2 linked regions of the Noviherbaspirillum saxi genome follow. The protein of the gene in region 1 interacts with the protein of each later gene in a pairwise test. Links are inferred from orthologs where the notes say so. Each region holds a gene or a part of one and is shown in the gene's direction. Other genes may lie near its edges.

Region 1 (8,795 bases):
GGCGACAGCGTATCGCGCCAGTCGACACGGGTCAGCGCGTTGCCGATCGCCTTGCGCAGATAGGCTTGCGACAAGCCTTCCCCGGCCGGATAGACCGGGGTCAGCGCGGTGGGTAGCGGCGCGCCTTCCTCGACGACCTTGTAGGTCGGGTGCACCACTTCCGCGCCGAAGAATCCGTGCCGGACTTCGCCGCGCGCGCGTACCCGGGTGCCGACGGCCAGCTGCTTGACCTGGCTGCCATAAAAATTGAGAAAGCGCATCACCAGCTGACCGCTGTCGTCGGCGATCGTCACGACCAGCTGGCGGCGCGGACGATACTGGATGTCGCATTCGGTGACCACGCCTTCCACCTGGGCCACATTGCCGCCCATGAAACCGGCTTGCTGGATGGGCGTGATCCGGGTTTCGTCTTCGTAGCGCATCGGCAGATGCAGCACCAGGTCCATGTCGTTTCGCAAGCCGAGCTTGGCCAGCTTGCTTTCCAGCGTGGCTTTGGTTTTCGGTTTGGCAGTCGTGGCGGGCTTGCTCTTGGAAACGGGCATACGTAAATCGGGCGGCAAGGCGGTAAAATAGCGGGTTTTGTTCGCCGTAACGGGCGGGTCGCGCGCTTGAAAGCGCGCCTGTCATTGTATGGCAATCTTGTTAAGAATGGCGCCGGCCGACGGCTCCAATAGCCACTATTGCCATGCAGCGCCCGCAGCGGCAACTTTCTATGCGATCCTGAAGCATGTATTCCCTTTCCGATTTTGATTTCGACCTGCCGCAAGAATTGATTGCACAATTGCCACTGCCCGAGCGTAGCGCATCGCGGCTGCTGCATGTCGATGGCGAACAGCTGCGCGACCGCGCCTTCGCCGATATTGTCGACCTGCTCACGCCGGGCGACCTGCTGGTGTTTAACAATACCCGCGTGCTGAAGGCGCGGTTTTTCGGCATCAAGGAAACCGGCGGCAAGGTCGAGGTACTGGTCGAGCGGGTGCTCGACAACCGGACCGTGCATGCACAGGTGCGGGCGTCCAAGTCGCCGCAGGCCGGCAGCCGGATCCGCCTGGCCGATGCCTTCGATGTCACGGTCGGCGAACGGGCCGGCGAGTTCTTCACGCTGACCTTCCCGGCCGACGTGTTCGACCTGATCGAAGCGCATGGCCGGCTGCCGCTGCCGCCGTATATCGAGCATGCAGCCGATGAATTCGACGAGCAGCGTTATCAAACGGTCTATGCGAAGGAGCCGGGCGCGGTCGCCGCGCCGACCGCCGGTTTGCATTTCGATCAGGGCTTGCTGGACCGGTTGCGCGACAAGGGCGTGCGCTTTGCGTTCGTGACGCTGCATGTGGGCGCCGGCACTTTCCAGCCGGTGCGCACCGAAAACCTGGCCGAACACAAAATGCATAGCGAGTGGTACACGATCCCCGCCGAGACTGTCGAGGCGGTGCGCGCGACGAAGGCGGCAGGACGCGACATCGTGGCCGTCGGCACCACCAGCATGCGCGCGCTGGAATCGGCGTCGCAGTCGGGCGAACTGCAGGCCGGCAGCGCCGATACCGCGCTTTTCATCACACCCGGTTACGTGTTCAAGACCGTGGATCGACTGGTGACCAATTTCCATCTTCCCAAATCCACGTTGCTGATGCTGGTGTCCGCATTCGCCGGCTACCAACGCATTCGCGACGCCTATGCGCATGCGATTGCGCAGCGTTACCGCTTTTTCAGCTATGGCGATGCCATGCTACTGACAAGACTCTGAAATGAACTTCAAACTCATCAAAACCGACGGCAAGGCCCGTCGCGGCCGTCTGACGCTCAATCATGGCGTGGTCGAAACCCCGATTTTCATGCCGGTCGGCACCTATGGCTCGGTCAAGGCGATGTCGCCACTGGAACTGAACGATATCGATGCGCAAATCATTCTCGGCAATACCTTCCACCTGTGGCTGCGCCCTGGGCTGGATGTGGTCAACAAGTTCGACGGTCTGCATCGCTTCATCGGCTGGACCAAGCCTATCCTGACCGATTCCGGCGGTTTTCAGGTGTTTTCGCTGGGTGCGATGCGCAAGATCACCGAAGAGGGTGTGAAGTTCGCATCGCCGATCAATGGCGACCGGCTGTTCCTGTCGCCGGAAATCTCGATGCAGATCCAGCGCGCCCTCAATTCCGACATCGTGATGCAGTTTGACGAATGCACGCCCTACGAAATCGATGGCCGCCCGGCCACCGAAAAGGAAGCCGCGACATCGATGCGCATGTCGCTGCGCTGGGCCAAGCGTTCGCGTGATGAATTCGACAAGGGCGAGAACCCGAATGCGCTGTTCGGCATCGTCCAGGGCGGCATGTTCGAACATTTGCGCGACGAATCGCTGGCCGGATTGGAAGAGGTAGGTTTCAACGGCATTGCGATCGGCGGCCTCTCGGTCGGCGAGCCCAAGGAAGACATGATGCGCGTGCTGGAACATGTGGGTCCGCGCCTGCCGGCCGACAAGCCGCATTACCTGATGGGCGTCGGCACGCCGGAAGACCTGGTGGCCGGCGTTGCCAACGGCGTCGACATGTTCGACTGCGTGATGCCGACGCGCAATGCGCGCAACGGTTGGCTGTTTACGCGTTTCGGCGACTTGAAGATCAAGAATTCCCGCTATAAAGATGATGAAAAACCGCTGGATGAAAGCTGCGAATGTTATGCATGCCGCAACTTTTCACGTGCCTACCTTTTTCATTTGCATCGCGCCGGCGAGATTCTGGGCGCGCGTCTCAATACCATCCACAACCTGCACTATTACCTGCAACTGATGCGGGAAATGCGTGCCGCTATTGATGCCGACCGCTTCCAGGCTTTCGTGGTGCAATTCCATGCAGACCGGGCGCGCGGCGTATAGTTATTGCTGTTATTGCTGCAAGCGCTTGTCATTCCTGCTGCCCGGACTCTTTTCCGGCGGCACCAAGAAACGCCGCGACGGGTGCTAGAATGCCGGGTTGATCACCATTACAATCTGGAGCAAAAACGTGTTCATATCCAACGCCTACGCACAAGCCGCCACCACAGGTGCCGAAAGCAGCCTGATGAGCTTCCTGCCCATCATTCTGATGTTTGTAGTGCTGTACTTCCTGATGATTCGTCCGCAAATGAAACGTCAGAAAGAGCAAAAAGCCATGATGGAAGCCCTAGCCAAGGGCGATGAAGTCATCACAGCCGGCGGCATGCTGGGCAAAGTCTCCAAGGTGACCGATGCCTATGTCACGCTGGAAGTCGCCAACGGCACCGAAATCCTCGTGCAAAAAGCCGCTGTTGCTACGCTGTTGCCCAAGGGCACAATCAAGGCGCTGTAACAACGGACCGGCAAGCGCCTCTTTCGCTCGACAAGCAGGCGCTTCCCACGGGTCCGCAGGCCCGTTCAACATGTAACGTTGAAAGCTATGAATCGCTATCCCCTCTGGAAATACATCCTCATCGTGATCGCGCTGTTGTTCGGCGTGTTGTACTCGGTGCCCAACTTCTTCGGCGAATCGCCGGCCGTCCAGGTCAGCAGCGCGAAAGCCACCGTCAAGGTCGACCAGGCCACGATGACCCGGGTAGCCGATGCATTGAGCAAGGCCGGCATGGCGCCCGAAAGCGTGCTGTTCGACCTCAGCGGCAACCAGGGTTCGGTGCGCGCGCGCTTCGTCGATACCGATACGCAGTTCCGCGCCAAGTCCCTGCTGGAAAAGGAGCTCAACACCGATCCTAACGACCCGACCTATATCGTCGCTTTCAACCTGTTGCCCAATACCCCGCAATGGCTGCAAAGCCTGCGTGCGATGCCGATGTACCTCGGCCTCGACTTACGCGGCGGTGTGCACTTCCTGATGCAGGTCGATACCAAGGCCGTGATCAACAAGCGCCTGCAAGGTTTGCAAACCAGCGTGCGCAGCATGTTGCGCGACAAGAATGTGCGGCATGCGGGCATCAGCCGTAACGGCGACCAGATCGTGGTGCTGTTCCGCGATGCCGAAACCCGCGACAGGGCGCGCGAAGTGCTCGTGTCGCAATTGTCGGAACTGGCATTGCAGGATGCGGCCGATGGCGCCGACCTGAAACTGATCGGCACTTTCCGTCCCGAAGCGCTCAAGCGCACCACCGAAGAAGCAGTCCAGCAAAATATCAGCACGCTGTCCAAGCGCGTCAATGAGCTGGGTGTCGCGGAACCGGTGATCCAGCGCCAGGGCGCCGACCGCATCGTCGTGCAATTGCCGGGCGTGCAGGATGTGTCCCGTGCAAAAGACATCATCGGCCGTACCGCGACGCTGGAAGTGCGGATGGTCGATGAAAGCGTAATGCGCGGCACTGAAGAAACCGCTGCCATACCTTTCGGTTCCGAACTGTTCAAGATCGGCAAGGGTGCACCCGTCGTGCTGTACAAGGATCCTGTCATCACCGGCGACTACATTTCCAGCGCCGGCGCCAGCTTCGACCAGAACCAGCAGCCCGCTGTCAGTATCGACTTGAACGGCGACGGCGGCCGACGCATGCGCGAAGCGACGCGCAGCAAGATCGGCAAGTCCATGGCTATCGTCCTGTTTGAAAAGAACAAGGGTGAAGTACTGACGGTGGCGACGATCCGCGATGAACTCGGCTCCCGCTTCCAGATCACCGGCATGGGTTCCGCCGACGCGGCCAATGACCTGGCACTGCTGTTGCGCGCCGGTTCGCTTGCAGCGCCAATGGAAATCATCGAAGAAAGCACGATCGGTCCGCAGTTGGGTGCCGAGAACATCCAGAAGGGTTTCAACTCGACCCTGTACGGTTTCGCGGCGATCGCCATCTTCATGATGATCTATTACCACCTGTTCGGCTTCTTCAGCGTGTTTGCGCTGGCGGTTAACCTGATGCTGCTGATCGCAGTGCTGTCGACCCTGCAGGCCACGCTGACCTTGCCGGGCATGGCGGCGATTGCCTTTACCCTTGGTATGGCGATCGATGCCAACGTGCTGATCAATGAACGTATCCGGGAAGAACTGCGTAACGGCAATTCGCCGCAGGCAGCGATTGCGGCCGGTTTCGATCGCGCATGGGCCACTATTCTCGACTCCAACGTGACCACGATGATCGCCGGCTTGGCACTGCTGATCTTTGGCTCGGGCGCGATCCGCGGCTTTGCGGTCGTGCATTGCATCGGCATCCTGACCTCGATTTTCTCGGCGGTGTTCGTCTCGCGCGGCGTGGCCAACCTCTGGTATGGCCGCAAGAAGAAACTGTCGGGCGTGTCTATCGGCCAAGTCTGGAAGCCGAATACCTGATCCATCTCCGGGCCGGCCGCTGGCGGTTGGCCCGGGCATATGCATTGAAGAGGGCGGGGCAAACCAGCCGCCGCCGTCAGCAGGACACCTGCGAAAGGAAGATAAGTAATGGAGTTGTTCCGGATTCACAAGGATATTCCCTTCATGCGCCATGCGTTGATCTTCAACGTCATCTCGGCGCTCACTTTTGTCGCCGCGGTATTTTTCCTGGTGTACAAGGGATTGCATCTGTCGATCGAATTTACTGGTGGTACGGTGGTTGAAGTCGTGTACAACAAACCGGCCGATCTGGAAAAAATCAGAACATCGATCGAAGGTCTTGGCTATACCGATACCCAGGTACAAAGCTTCGGTACCGCGCAAAACGTGATGATTCGCCTGCCGGCGCGCAAAGATGTGACCTCGGCCCAGCAAAGCGAAAGGGTCATGGCGACGCTGAAGGCGCAAGACCCGGCCGTCAATCTGCACCGGGTCGAATTCGTCGGACCGCAGGTAGGCGAAGAACTGACGCATGACGGCTTGCTGGCGCTGGGCATGGTGATCATCGGCATCGTGATCTATCTGGCATTCCGCTTCGAATGGAAATTCGCGGTGGCGGCGATCATTGCGAACTTGCATGACGTGGTGATCATTCTTGGCTTCTTCGCATTCTTCCAGTGGGAGTTTTCGCTGACCGTGCTGGCGGCGGTGCTGGCGGTACTGGGTTACTCGGTCAATGAATCAGTCGTGGTGTTCGACCGGGTGCGTGAAACCTTCCGTGACCGCCGCTATGGAAAAATGACGACGGCCGATGTGATGAACCATGCGATCACCAGCACGATTTCCCGCACCATCATCACGCATGGATCGACGCAGATGATGGTGTTGGCGATGCTGCTGTTCGGCGGCGCGACCCTGCATTATTTTGCAATCGCACTGACCATCGGCATCTTGTTCGGTATTTATTCCTCGGTGTTCGTTGCCGCTGCGGTGGCAATGTGGCTCGGCGTCAAACGCGAAGACTTGATCAAGCCGGTCAAGGAAAAAGATGAAACGGATGGCGCGGTGGTGTAACTGCCCCCCCGCAATTCAAAAAAGCCGGCTCGAAAGCCGGCTTTTTTTTCGGCTAAACTAAGCTAAGAGTGCTTGGGTTTGCGCCGGCAATTCATCGGAACATCCGTCACATTATTAGAGCAGTTTCAGCCTGACTGTACCGTCGACCCCGGACGCTTTGCCCGCGGCACGGCGTTGCGAGGGGCCGCCGAGGCCTCCTTGCCGTGGCTCGCCATGTCGCGCATGTCACGACTTGCGCCTTGTTCCACAGGCAAATCGCCTCGGCCTCGCCTGGCAAGTCAGACTGAAACTGCTCTAAACCAAGCAAATGGGGAAAATTTTTTGAAAGAACAATATCGAACCCTCTCCTCTCAAACCATCGTCATTCCCGCGAAGGCGGGAATCCATAGGGAGTCACTTGGGACTCACTTAAATCAACTTCGGTATGGATTCCCGCCTTCGCGCGAATGACGGGTAAAGGGAGTCACCCGTTCCACTGCCAAGCCCGCGTGCGACTTACATCTTTGCCAAAAAATTTTTGTACACCCGCTTAGGACTCACATGAAAAAAGTACGCGTATGGGATTTGCCTGTCCGTCTTTTCCACTGGATGCTGGCGATCCTGATTCTCGTATCGATCATTACCCAACAGATCGGTGGCAATGCAATGGAATGGCATTTTCGGTCCGGTTATGCAGTGCTGGCCCTGGTCGGCTTTCGCATTATCTGGGGTCTGGTCGGCAGCCGGTATGCGCGCTTTGTCAGTTTCCTTCATGGGCCGTCGACCATTGTCGGCTACCTGCGCGGAGGAAAGGACGCGCTGAAGGGGAAATACATCGGCCATAATCCGCTCGGCAGTCTGTCGGTGTTTGCCATGCTCGGCGTAGTGGCGGCGCAGGCGATAAGCGGACTGTATGCGAACGACGATATTGCCAGCGAGGGGCCGCTGGTCAAATTCATCAGCAAGGATTTGTCGGACCAGATTACCTGGTTCCACAAGGAGGTAAGCGCCAATCTGCTTTACCTGCTGGTTGCGATGCATTTGCTGGCCATCGCCGTGTATTACTTCCGCAAGAAGCAGGATCTGGTGACACCAATGCTGACCGGGGATCAGCACGTCGAGTTCGATGCGCCGCATGCCAACGATGGCTGGGGCATGCGCTTGCTGGCATTACTTATCGTGGCCGTCTCTGCGCTGGCCGTGTACTACCTGGTCAGTCTGCCGCCGCGCGGTGCCTAAATATTACTTTTTCCTGTATTCGCCGAGAAAGGTGACGTTCAAGCCGCCGCAGCCAGACTCTTCGTCCACCACGAGCAAAATTCCCTTTCTCTTCATGCTCGCTTTGCAGTCTTCCATACTGTCCATTAACAGACGCTGGTTTTGCAGCTTGCCGACACCTTCGATCTCACCGGTGTGAACTTGACCGATATGCGCATTAGGCCCGAACCACAGGGCGCTCCCCGTTGCAAACACACGTTCACCCGTCAAGCCGATCAGCAGAATCGACGCGGTATGACGGTCTTCCTTCCCGTTCCAGTAACGGACATAGCGGCCGGACCAGGTGGCCGTCTCCGCGTTAGGCAGCGCGACCTGGTTCAAAAGCTTGATCTGCAGGCTGAAAGCCTCCTTGAGACAGACCACTGTCGTGCAGCTTGTAACACTGTAGGAGGTCAGCCATTCGCGCTGCCAATGTCTGATCAATGTTTTGTCTTGCCCGCTTTCGAGCGCCCGTTTGTATGCGGCGTTCAAATCTTCATCCAGCTTCGACAGGCTCGGGTCGGAGCAAATCAATTTCTCTGACGGTGTTCTCGCTTTATGACAATCGAAGCTGGCCGCCCAGGCTATCGACGTTGCAAACAAAAGCGCTGATATCCCGATGACATGGTGTACTGCTTTCATTCCTGCCCTTTGATCCGAATTTGGTTTTAATTTATTTGCTGGCGGCCGTTTGGCGGAATTGGCATCTTTTAAAGAATAATCCCTCCTGAAGGCTTGGTTCGGAAGGGATTGTAATGGACTGATTGGCAACTGGGGTGAAGAGTCAATTTAGGGGCATGTCACCCATTAACTCTACAAGCAATCAAGCAGGTAAAAGCCGCTGCTTACTTGTTCCGGTAATTGTCATGGCAAGCCTTGCACGACTGGCCCACGCCGCCGAATGCGGTCTTGATCGCATTCAGGTCACCGGATTTTGCGGCAGCGGAGAGCTTGCCCATTTCTCCCTGCATTTTTTCGGCGGCAGCCTTGAACTTGTCCTGTTCCTTCCAGATGTCCGGTTTCGCTTTTGAATTCGGTAGATCAGTCTCTGCGGGGAATGCGGTAAAGGCCAGCTTGGACATCATTTCCATGACGGCGACATCGGCTTCGACCGCGGCCTTGTTGTATGGTTTTTCACCTTTGACGACTGCGCCGACCCGCCCGGTATGGGCGCCCATCAGTGCAAATGCGGATTGCCGGTATTTGACGGCATCTTCCGGTTTGGCGAATTGGGCTTG
Region 2 (8,820 bases), 880 kb from region 1 along the record:
GCGCATGAACAAGCCGCCGATCAAGGTCATCGCGCCGGGCCGCACTTATCGCGTCGACAGCGATGCTACGCACTCGCCGATGTTCCATCAGGTCGAAGGCTTGTGGATCGCGGAAGACATCAGCTTCGCCGATCTCAAGGGCGTCTATCTCAACTTCGTCAAGGCGTTCTTTGAAACCGACGATCTGCAGGTACGCTTCCGGCCTTCCTATTTTCCCTTCACCGAACCGTCGGCCGAGATCGACATCGCCTTCGGCAGCGGACCCTTGAAGGGACGCTGGCTCGAAGTATCCGGCGCTGGCCAGGTGCATCCGAGCGTGGTGCGCAACATGGGACTCGATCCGGACAAGTACATCGGCTTTGCGTTCGGCTCCGGCCTTGAGCGCTTGACGATGCTGCGTTACGGGATCAACGACTTGCGCCTGTTCTATGAAGGCGATCTGCGTTTCCTGAAGCAGTTCAACTGACACCAAGCACACTGTTCCACTCCCGGATGACCCGGGAGAGTTCATCGGCAGCCGCGTTATCGAACATCGCAGTATGCTGTCCCTGAACCTTCCATCGCATGGAGGGGAGCACGAATACCGTATTTCAGAATATCTGAAGGCTTACTATGCAATTCTCCGAAAGCTGGCTCCGTACCCTCGTTGATCCGAAGATGACATCGGATGCGCTGTCGCATCTTTTGACGATGTCCGGTCTTGAAGTAGAAGAAGTCGAGCCCGTCGCGCCGCCGTTTTCCAATGTGGTCGTGGCCAAGGTCGTGGAAGTGGCCAAGCATCCCAACGCGGATCGCCTGAATGTCTGCCAGGTCGATGCCGGTACTGGCACGCTGTTCAACATCGTATGTGGCGCATCTAACGTGCGGCCCGGTCTGAAAGTAGCCTGTGCGATGGCCGGCGCGAAGCTGCCGCCCGGAGAAGACGGCAAGTCGTTTGAAATCAAGATCGGTCAACTGCGCGGCGTCGAATCGCAAGGCATGCTGTGTTCCGCGCGCGAACTCAAGCTGTCGGAAGAAAGTGCAGGCCTGCTCGAATTGCCGGACGATGCGCCGGTGGGCCAGAATTTCCGCGACTACTACCAGCTCAACGATCTGAAATTCACGATCAAGCTTACGCCGAACAAGGCCGACTGCTTGTCGGTATTGGGTGTTGCCCGCGAAGTATCCGCGTTGACCGGCGTACCCTTGAGAGCGCCGGCCTACAAGACCATTCCCGTTACGACCGATGAAAAGCTGCCGGTCAAGGTATCCGCTCCCGATCTGTGCGGGCGTTTCAGCGGTCGCGTCATCCGCGGCCTGAACGCGCGTGCGCAGACGCCGGACTGGATGAAGCGCCGCCTGGAACGTAGCGGTCAGCGGCCGATTTCTGCGCTGGTGGATATTTCCAATTACGTCATGCTGGAACTTGGACGGCCAAGCCATGTATTCGACCTTCATAAGATCCATGGCGGCCTGGACATTCGCTGGGGCAAGCCTGGCGAATCGCTGAAACTGTTGAATGGCAATACCGTCGAGGTCGATGGCTGGGTCGGCGTCATCGCCGCCGACAAGGAAATCGAATCGCTCGCCGGCATCATGGGCGGCGATTCCACAGCGGTGACGCTCGATACGCAGGATATCTACCTTGAAGCAGCGTTCTGGTGGCCGCAGGCGATCCAGGGGCGTGCTCGTCGTTACAACTTCTCGACCGATGCCGCGCATCGCTTTGAACGGGGTGTCGACTATGCCACCACGGTCGAAGATATTGAACGCCTCACCTCGCTGATCGTGGAAATCTGCGGCGGCAAGGAAACGCTTGTCGGTCCGGTCGACGATCACGTCGTCAACCTGCCAGAGCGCAAGCCGGTGACGCTGCGCACCGCGCGCGCGGTAAAGGTGATTGGCGTTCCCCTCGACGATGCCCAGATCGCGGATATCTTTACGCGCCTCAAGCTGGAATTCACACAGGAACCGGGCGCCTTTATCGTGACCCCGCCTTCCTACCGTTTCGATATCGAGATCGAAGAAGACCTGATCGAGGAAATCGCGCGCGTCTACGGCTTCGAGAATATTCCCGCCGTGGCGCCTGTCGCCGCGAACACGATGCGTATCGATCCGGAAAATCGCCGTTCGTTGTTTACGATCCGCCGTCAGCTGGCCGATGCCGACTATCAGGAAGTAGTGAATTTCAGCTTTGTGGAAGAAGGCTGGGAAGCGGACTTCGCGGCGAATGCCAGCCTGATCAAACTCTTGAACCCGATTGCCAGCCAGTTGAGCGTCATGCGTTCTTCCCTGGTCGGAAGCCTGGTCGCCAATGTGCGCTATAACCTGAATCGCAAGCTGAACCGCGTGCGCGTGTTCGAGATCGGCGCGGTATATCTGCGGGCTGATACCGAACGGGACGGCCCGTTGTCGGTGGCCGGCTACCATCAACCAAAGCGGATTGCTGCCATCGCTTACGGCCCTGCGGCGGAAGAGCAGTGGGGAATGCCCACGCGTAACGTCGACTACTTCGATGTCAAAGGCGATCTGGAAGCCTTGTTTGCACCGAAGACACTGACATTTGCGAAAACCGAACATCCGGCACTGCATCCAGGCCGCTCTGCGCAGGTATTGCTCGATAGCGCGCCAATCGGCTTCATTGGCGAGTTGCATCCGCGTTGGCAACAAAAATATGACTTGCCGCTTGCGCCGGTTGTGTTTGAAGTCGATGCAGACGTCTTGCAGTCGCGCACAATCCCGGTTTACCAGGAAATATCCAAGTTTCCTGCGGTGACCCGTGATATCGCCGTCGTGGTAAAGCAATCGGTTCCGGCGCAATCCCTGATCGATACTTTCCTTGCCGAACGGAAAGCTACGAACGCATGTGCTATCATGCAAGCCATTGTTTTATTTGATGAATATCGCGGCAAGGGCTTGGAAAATGACGAAAAAAGTCTTGCTTTCCGATTCACCTTGCAAGATACTCAGACTACCCTGCAAGATGACAAAGTCGATGCTGCAATGGCAGCTTTTATCGCCGCTGTCGACAAGATGCATGGCGCACGCCTGCGCACATGAGCGGGTTTGAACTTAGCAGGGCAGGGACGACAACTACTATGAATGACGTGAACTCAGCCGAATTTCAATCCGTCTTGGCAGCTGATCTCGATCGCGCAGTGCAGGAAGCCAAGGCGCGTACCCAGGCTGAAAATGAGTTGCCGACGCTGACCAAGGCCGAGCTCGCCGAACTGTTGTTCGAACAGGTCGGCCTCAACAAGCGCGAGGCCAAGGATATGGTCGAAACCTTTTTCGACGAAATCCGCAATGCGCTCGAGCGTGGGGAGGCCGTCAAGCTCTCCGGCTTTGGAAATTTTCAGTTGCGCGACAAGCCGCAACGGCCTGGCCGCAATCCCAAGACCGGCGAAGAAATTCCGATCACCGCGCGCCGGGTCGTCACCTTCCACGCAAGCCAGAAGCTGAAGGGCATGGTGGAAGATGTGAGCCACAAGCCGCTGGCACGCGTAGCCTGAATCATTCAATTACCTGACCCATGAACGACCGCGCGAACAAGTCCGATGCCGTGGTATTGCCGCCGATTCCGGCAAAGCGTTACTTCACCATTGGCGAAGTCAGCGAGCTCTGTGGCGTCAAACCGCATGTGCTGCGTTATTGGGAGCAGGAATTCACGCAACTCAAACCGGTGAAGCGGCGCGGTAACCGCCGCTATTATCAGCATCATGAAGTCTTGCTGATCCGCCGCATCCGTGAACTGCTGTATGAACAAGGCTTCACCATCAGCGGTGCGCGCAACAAGCTCGATACGCGCATGAGCAACAGTGCTGCTGCCACAAACGGCGACAGTACAATGGAAGAAGACTTGACCGCCGGTTTGCCGCCGCTGGAGATCAATACCGTCAGCCTGCGTCACGAACTGTCCGAAATCCTTGCGCTGCTGAAGCGTCGATAAGAAGCAGGATAGCGCTGCTGCGCCGCCACATTTGTGTCAATAAGAAAGAGCCGCATCCGCGGCTCTTCTCGTTTTTGGCTCTGCTGCAATGCGATTTATCCTCGTTGCGGCGACCGCAGGCCACTCCATATTCCTAGAGCAGTTTCACCCTGACTTGCCAGTCGACGCCGAGGCGATTTGCTCGTGGAACAAGGCGCGGCGACGCGACATGGCGAGCCATGGCAAGGAGTCGCAACGCCGTGCCGCGGGCAAAGCGTCCGGCATCGGCGGTACAGTCAGGGTGAAACTGCTCTATTGCACACCTAGTAGAACTGCGTAGTCTCAAGCGCTCGTGATGTATCTATAATCAGGTACGCGCCTGTACCAGTGCTGCGCCTGGCTGTGGGCTGCAATGCCGTAGTCCCTATGGTTCATGGATGGAGATGAAATGAAAACGTCTGTCGCTGCTTCCTGGGACGTTGACAGTATCCTGCGGGTCGGTATGGAGTCGCTGCTCGATCTGTTCGACGATTCCTGCGAAGGTACGATGGCGGTCGATGATCACGGCCGTATCGCATGGATCAACGACAAGTACGCCGCCTTTCTCGGACTGAAGAGTCCCGAATCCGCGTTGGGCAAGCCGGTAGAGGAAGTCATCCCCAACAGCCGCATGCGCGAAGTCGTCACCACCGGCAAGCCGATTCTGCTCGACATCATGATGATCCGCGACCAGCCTTTGGTCGTCATGCGCATTCCGCTCAAGGATGATTCCGGCAAGGTCGTCGGGGCACTTGGCTTCGCGCTGTACGATCGCCTGCAGCGCCTCAAGCCATTGGTCTCGAAGTTTTCCGAACTGCAGTGGGCGCTGGCCAATACGCAAAAGGAACTGGCGCAGCTGCGTCACACCAAGTATTCGATATCCAGTTTCGTCGGTGTCAGCCCGGTCTCGCTCGAACTCAAGCATCGGGCGCGCCGCGCCGCGCAACTGGATACCACGGTCCTGCTGCTCGGCGAAACGGGCACCGGCAAGGAATTGCTGGCGCATGGCATCCATGCGGCTTCAGGTCGTGCTGGCAAGCCCTTCGTCGGCATCAATATCGCTGCCGTACCCGAAACGCTGCTGGAAGCGGAGTTCTTCGGCGTATCCCCCGGCGCGTACACCGGCGCCGACCGCAAGGGGCGCGAAGGTAAATTCAAGATCGCCGACGGCGGCACGCTCTTCCTCGATGAAGTAGGAGACATGCCCCTGCAGGTACAGGCCAAGCTGCTGCGCGTGCTGCAGGAGCAGGAAATCGAACCGCTGGGATCGAACACCATCACCAAGGTCGATGTGCGTGTGATCGCCGCGACCAGTCACGATCTCAAGCAACTGGTTGCCGACGGCAAGTTCCGTTCGGACCTCTATTACCGGCTCAATGTATTGCCTATCGTGCTGCCGCCATTGCGTGAACGGGTCGCGGACCTGGATGCCTTGTGCGAACACTTGCTGGAACAGATCGCGACCCGTACCGGCATGCCGCAACGCGAACTCACTCCAGGTGCGCGCGCCTTCCTGGCTTCCTACCACTGGCCTGGCAATGTCCGCGAATTGCGCAACGCTTTGGAACAAGCCGGCATGCTGACCGACAGCATTGCGCTGTCCGAAGACGACTTTGCTTCCATTCTGACCGTGGAAAGCGCATTGCCCATCCCGCCGTCCGAAGCCGCGCAGGTGCCGCTCACAGAAATCCGGCCGCTTGCCGAGACGGTCGCGGAAGTGGAACGCAACCTGATCAGATCCGCACTGGAAAGCACAGGTCGGAATAAGGCGCTGACAGCGCGTATGCTGGGCATTTCACGCGCCACTCTTTATCAAAAGATTGAGGATTATCAGCTTCTGTCTGATTAACGGACAGCTGTCCGGAAAGTAGACACAAGATAAATCTCCTTATTATTCAAAGACATAACAAGATATAACTTAAATGTGTCTAAAGTCCGTACACATTCCCATCCCAAACTGAATGATTCTAAGCGCGTAAATTCGATTCATATAAGAAATTTCATTAAAAATCAAAAGCTTATGTGCCATGGCATGACATTTGCCATATAGCCTTCAACGCCGGTGAAGCGGCCCAATAAAAACACGCAACGCTTCATCATTTTCGACGCTGCTATGGAGGCACAGTGCGACTCATTAACAAGGTAGCCCTGGTAACAGGTGCAAGCAGGGGCATAGGCAAGGCCACCGCTCTGAAGTTTGCGAAAGAAGGGGCGAAAGTCGTGGTCTGCGATCTTGACGACGACGTTGCCGAGACAGTCGCGCAAATTCGCCTGCAGGGCGGTTCCGCCATCGGATTCACGGTCGACGTGACAAAGGCGGAGAGTATCGAAGCGATGGTGGGCGGGGCGCTCGCGACTTATGGACATATCGACGTGCTGGTCAACAATGCCGGCATCGTGGCCGACGCCCAGCTCAAGAAGATGACCGACGAGCAGTTCGACAAGGTCATCGATGTCAATCTCAAGGGCACCTACAACTGCACCAAGGCCGTGGTCGACGCGATGATAGAGCGCAAGGGCGGGGTCGTACTGAATGCATCTTCCATCGTCGGCATCTACGGTAATTTCGGCCAGACCAATTATGCGGCCAGCAAATTCGGTGTGATCGGCATGGCCAAGACCTGGGCGCGCGAATTGGGCAAGCACAATATCCGCGTCAATGCGGTTTGTCCCGGCTTCATAGAAACGACGATCCTCAAATCCATGCCGGAAAAAGTCATTCGTGCATTGGAAGAACGTGTTCCGCTCGGTCGCCTCGGCAAGCCTGAAGAAATCGCCAATACCTTCGCCTTCCTGGCATCGGATGAAGCGAGTTATATCAATGGCGCCGTCATCGAAGTGTGCGGCGGGATGACGTTGTAAAAACAGGCCGGCATCGTATGTGCCGCAAGGAGAAACAGAGCAGGCAGATAGCAAGAGCAGCAAACGTAGTGGCAGCAGATGCGCAGTACCGTGTTCCAGATAAAAAACAATGAACCTTCGGCCTCGAGCAATTAGGTCGGAATAATTTCAAGGAGAGAGACACATGGCAATACGCACCAGATTCAGTGTTAGCTCGGTCGTCGCGGCCGGCATCCTCGCAGGATGCGGCGGTTCCGATGCCCCGCCGGAAGACCTCAACGTCAAACCGTCCTACCTGGGCACGGTACAGAAGGCCACCTACGACGGCGTGAGCAATGACCTGCTGACCGCCGGCCTCGGCAAGACCGGTATTCAAGGCGCTGCGCCGACCTATGTCGATCCGGCCAATCCGACGATTCCGGAGTTGCGCCGCAATGCGATACACGCGAACTACCGCGCCCTGATCGATCCCAGCGTCAATGGCGGTTACGGCACGCTGTATGGCCCCAACGTCGACAACGCAGGAAACGCCACCCTCGGCGAAGGCAAGATCGCCGGCGACGAATACATCGCCTATGCGGATGACGGTACCGGCCAGATCAATGTGACGCTGATGGTGCAGATCCCCGCTGCGTTCGACAAGGCCAATCCCTGCATCGTAACCGCGACGTCTTCCGGTTCGCGCGGCGTGTATGGCGCGATCGGCACCGCAGGCGACTGGGGCCTCAAGCAGAAATGCGCCGTGGCCTATAGCGACAAGGGCAGCGGCATGGGCTTCCATAACCTGCAATCCGACAGGGTCAACCTGATCAATGGAGAACGCGCCAGTGCAGCGGCAGCTGGCAAGATGTCCCACTTCACCGCAAATCTGACCGCGGCCGAGCTGTCGGCGTTCAATGCCGCCACACCCAATCGTTTTGCGATCAAGCAGGCGCATTCGCAGCAGAACTCGGAAAAGGACTGGGGCAAGTTCACGCTGCAGGCAGTGGAGTTCGCCTTCTTTGCGTTGAATGACAAATTCGGCGACTTGGCCCGCAACGGCAGCAGCCGCCTGAACACGATCAAGCCATCCAATACGCTGGTCATCGCATCAAGCGCATCCAACGGCGGCGGCGCTGCGGTGCTGGCGGCCGAGCAGGATACGGGCGGCCTGATCGACGGCGTTGCAGTATCCGAGCCGGTCACCGAAGTGGCGCTGAATCCCGCCCTGACCATCAGGCGCGGTACAACCCCGGTCAGCCGTGCCGGCCTCGGCTTGTACGACACCATCACCATCGGCAACCTCTACCAGCCTTGCGCAGCCTTGTCGTCTTCGCTGACCGCCTCGCCGTTGCTGACATTAGTCAATGTGACGCTGGCGACCAATCGTTGCACCGCGCTGAAAGCGAAGGGATTGCTGACCGCCACGACGCTCGCCACACAAGCGGACGAGTCGCTGCAAAAGCTGCGCGAAGCCGGCTATGAGAGCGAAAGCGATCTGCTGCAGGCAAGCCATTTCGGCACGTATCAGATCCTCGCGCCGTTCTACGCCAACATGTACGGCAAGTTCAGCGTCAAGGACAACCTGTGCGGCTACAGCTTTGCACCGGTCACTGCCACTGGCGCGCTGACCACCTTGACTGCCGTGCAGGAAGCACAGCTGTTCGCAACCGCCAATGGCACACCGAGCGGCGGTCTGGGTCTGGTCAACAACAATGCCGTAGGCGGTCCAGTCGGGGATTCCTTCTCGGTATCGCCATCGACCAATCTGGCCGACTACAACATCGACGGCGCGATCTGCCTGCGCAATCTGGCCACCGGCACCGATATCACGACAGGTGCGCCGCTGACCGGTACAGCACTGGCCAATTCGCAGCGCGTGCGTGCCGGCATGGCGGAAGTGCGCCGTAACGGTAATCTGCGTGCAAAGCCAGCCATCATCGTCCATGGCCGCAGCGATGCATTGATTCCGGTGAACCACAACTCGCGTGCCTACTTCGCCGCCAACAAGGCAGCCGAAGGCGCGGCAAGCAAGCTGTCGTATATCGAAATCA

Evidence for each region.
Region 2: the proteins of secD (region 1) and pheT interact in binary tests that used the Escherichia coli proteins (3 or more experiments, as listed by UniProt). The link is inferred for Noviherbaspirillum saxi from one-to-one orthologs.

Annotation. Positions count from the first base shown.
Region 1 is NZ_QYUO01000001.1:2,993,089-3,001,883, reverse strand. Bases 2,850-5,838 are described here. They hold secD (protein translocase subunit SecD), read left to right. Parts: upstream 2,850-3,408; coding sequence 3,409-5,268; downstream 5,269-5,838. Other genes in these bases: secF (protein translocase subunit SecF), read left to right, coding at 5,377-5,838; yajC (preprotein translocase subunit YajC), read left to right, coding at 3,055-3,321; tgt (tRNA guanosine(34) transglycosylase Tgt), read left to right, coding at 2,850-2,870. In the rest of the region: ATP-dependent DNA helicase RecG, read right to left, coding at 1-542; tRNA preQ1(34) S-adenosylmethionine ribosyltransferase-isomerase QueA, read left to right, coding at 728-1,744; more of tgt, read left to right, coding at 1,746-2,849; more of secF, read left to right, coding at 5,839-6,321; D3871_RS14130 (cytochrome b/b6 domain-containing protein), read left to right, coding at 6,862-7,539; D3871_RS14125 (lysozyme inhibitor LprI family protein), read right to left, coding at 7,543-8,199; D3871_RS14120 (c-type cytochrome), read right to left, coding at 8,403-8,795. UniProt on the Escherichia coli protein: Part of the Sec protein translocase complex. Interacts with the SecYEG preprotein conducting channel. SecDF uses the proton motive force (PMF) to complete protein translocation after the ATP-dependent function of SecA.
Region 2 is NZ_QYUO01000001.1:2,112,008-2,120,827, reverse strand. What follows is about bases 312-3,325. They hold pheT (phenylalanine--tRNA ligase subunit beta), read left to right. Parts: upstream 312-612; coding sequence 613-3,039; downstream 3,040-3,325. Other genes in these bases: D3871_RS09855 (integration host factor subunit alpha), read left to right, coding at 3,078-3,325; pheS (phenylalanine--tRNA ligase subunit alpha), read left to right, coding at 312-466. In the rest of the region: more of pheS, read left to right, coding at 1-311; more of D3871_RS09855, read left to right, coding at 3,326-3,491; D3871_RS09850 (MerR family transcriptional regulator), read left to right, coding at 3,512-3,928; D3871_RS09845 (sigma-54 interaction domain-containing protein), read left to right, coding at 4,356-5,795; fabG (3-oxoacyl-[acyl-carrier-protein] reductase), read left to right, coding at 6,071-6,808; D3871_RS09835 (D-(-)-3-hydroxybutyrate oligomer hydrolase), read left to right, coding at 6,972-8,820.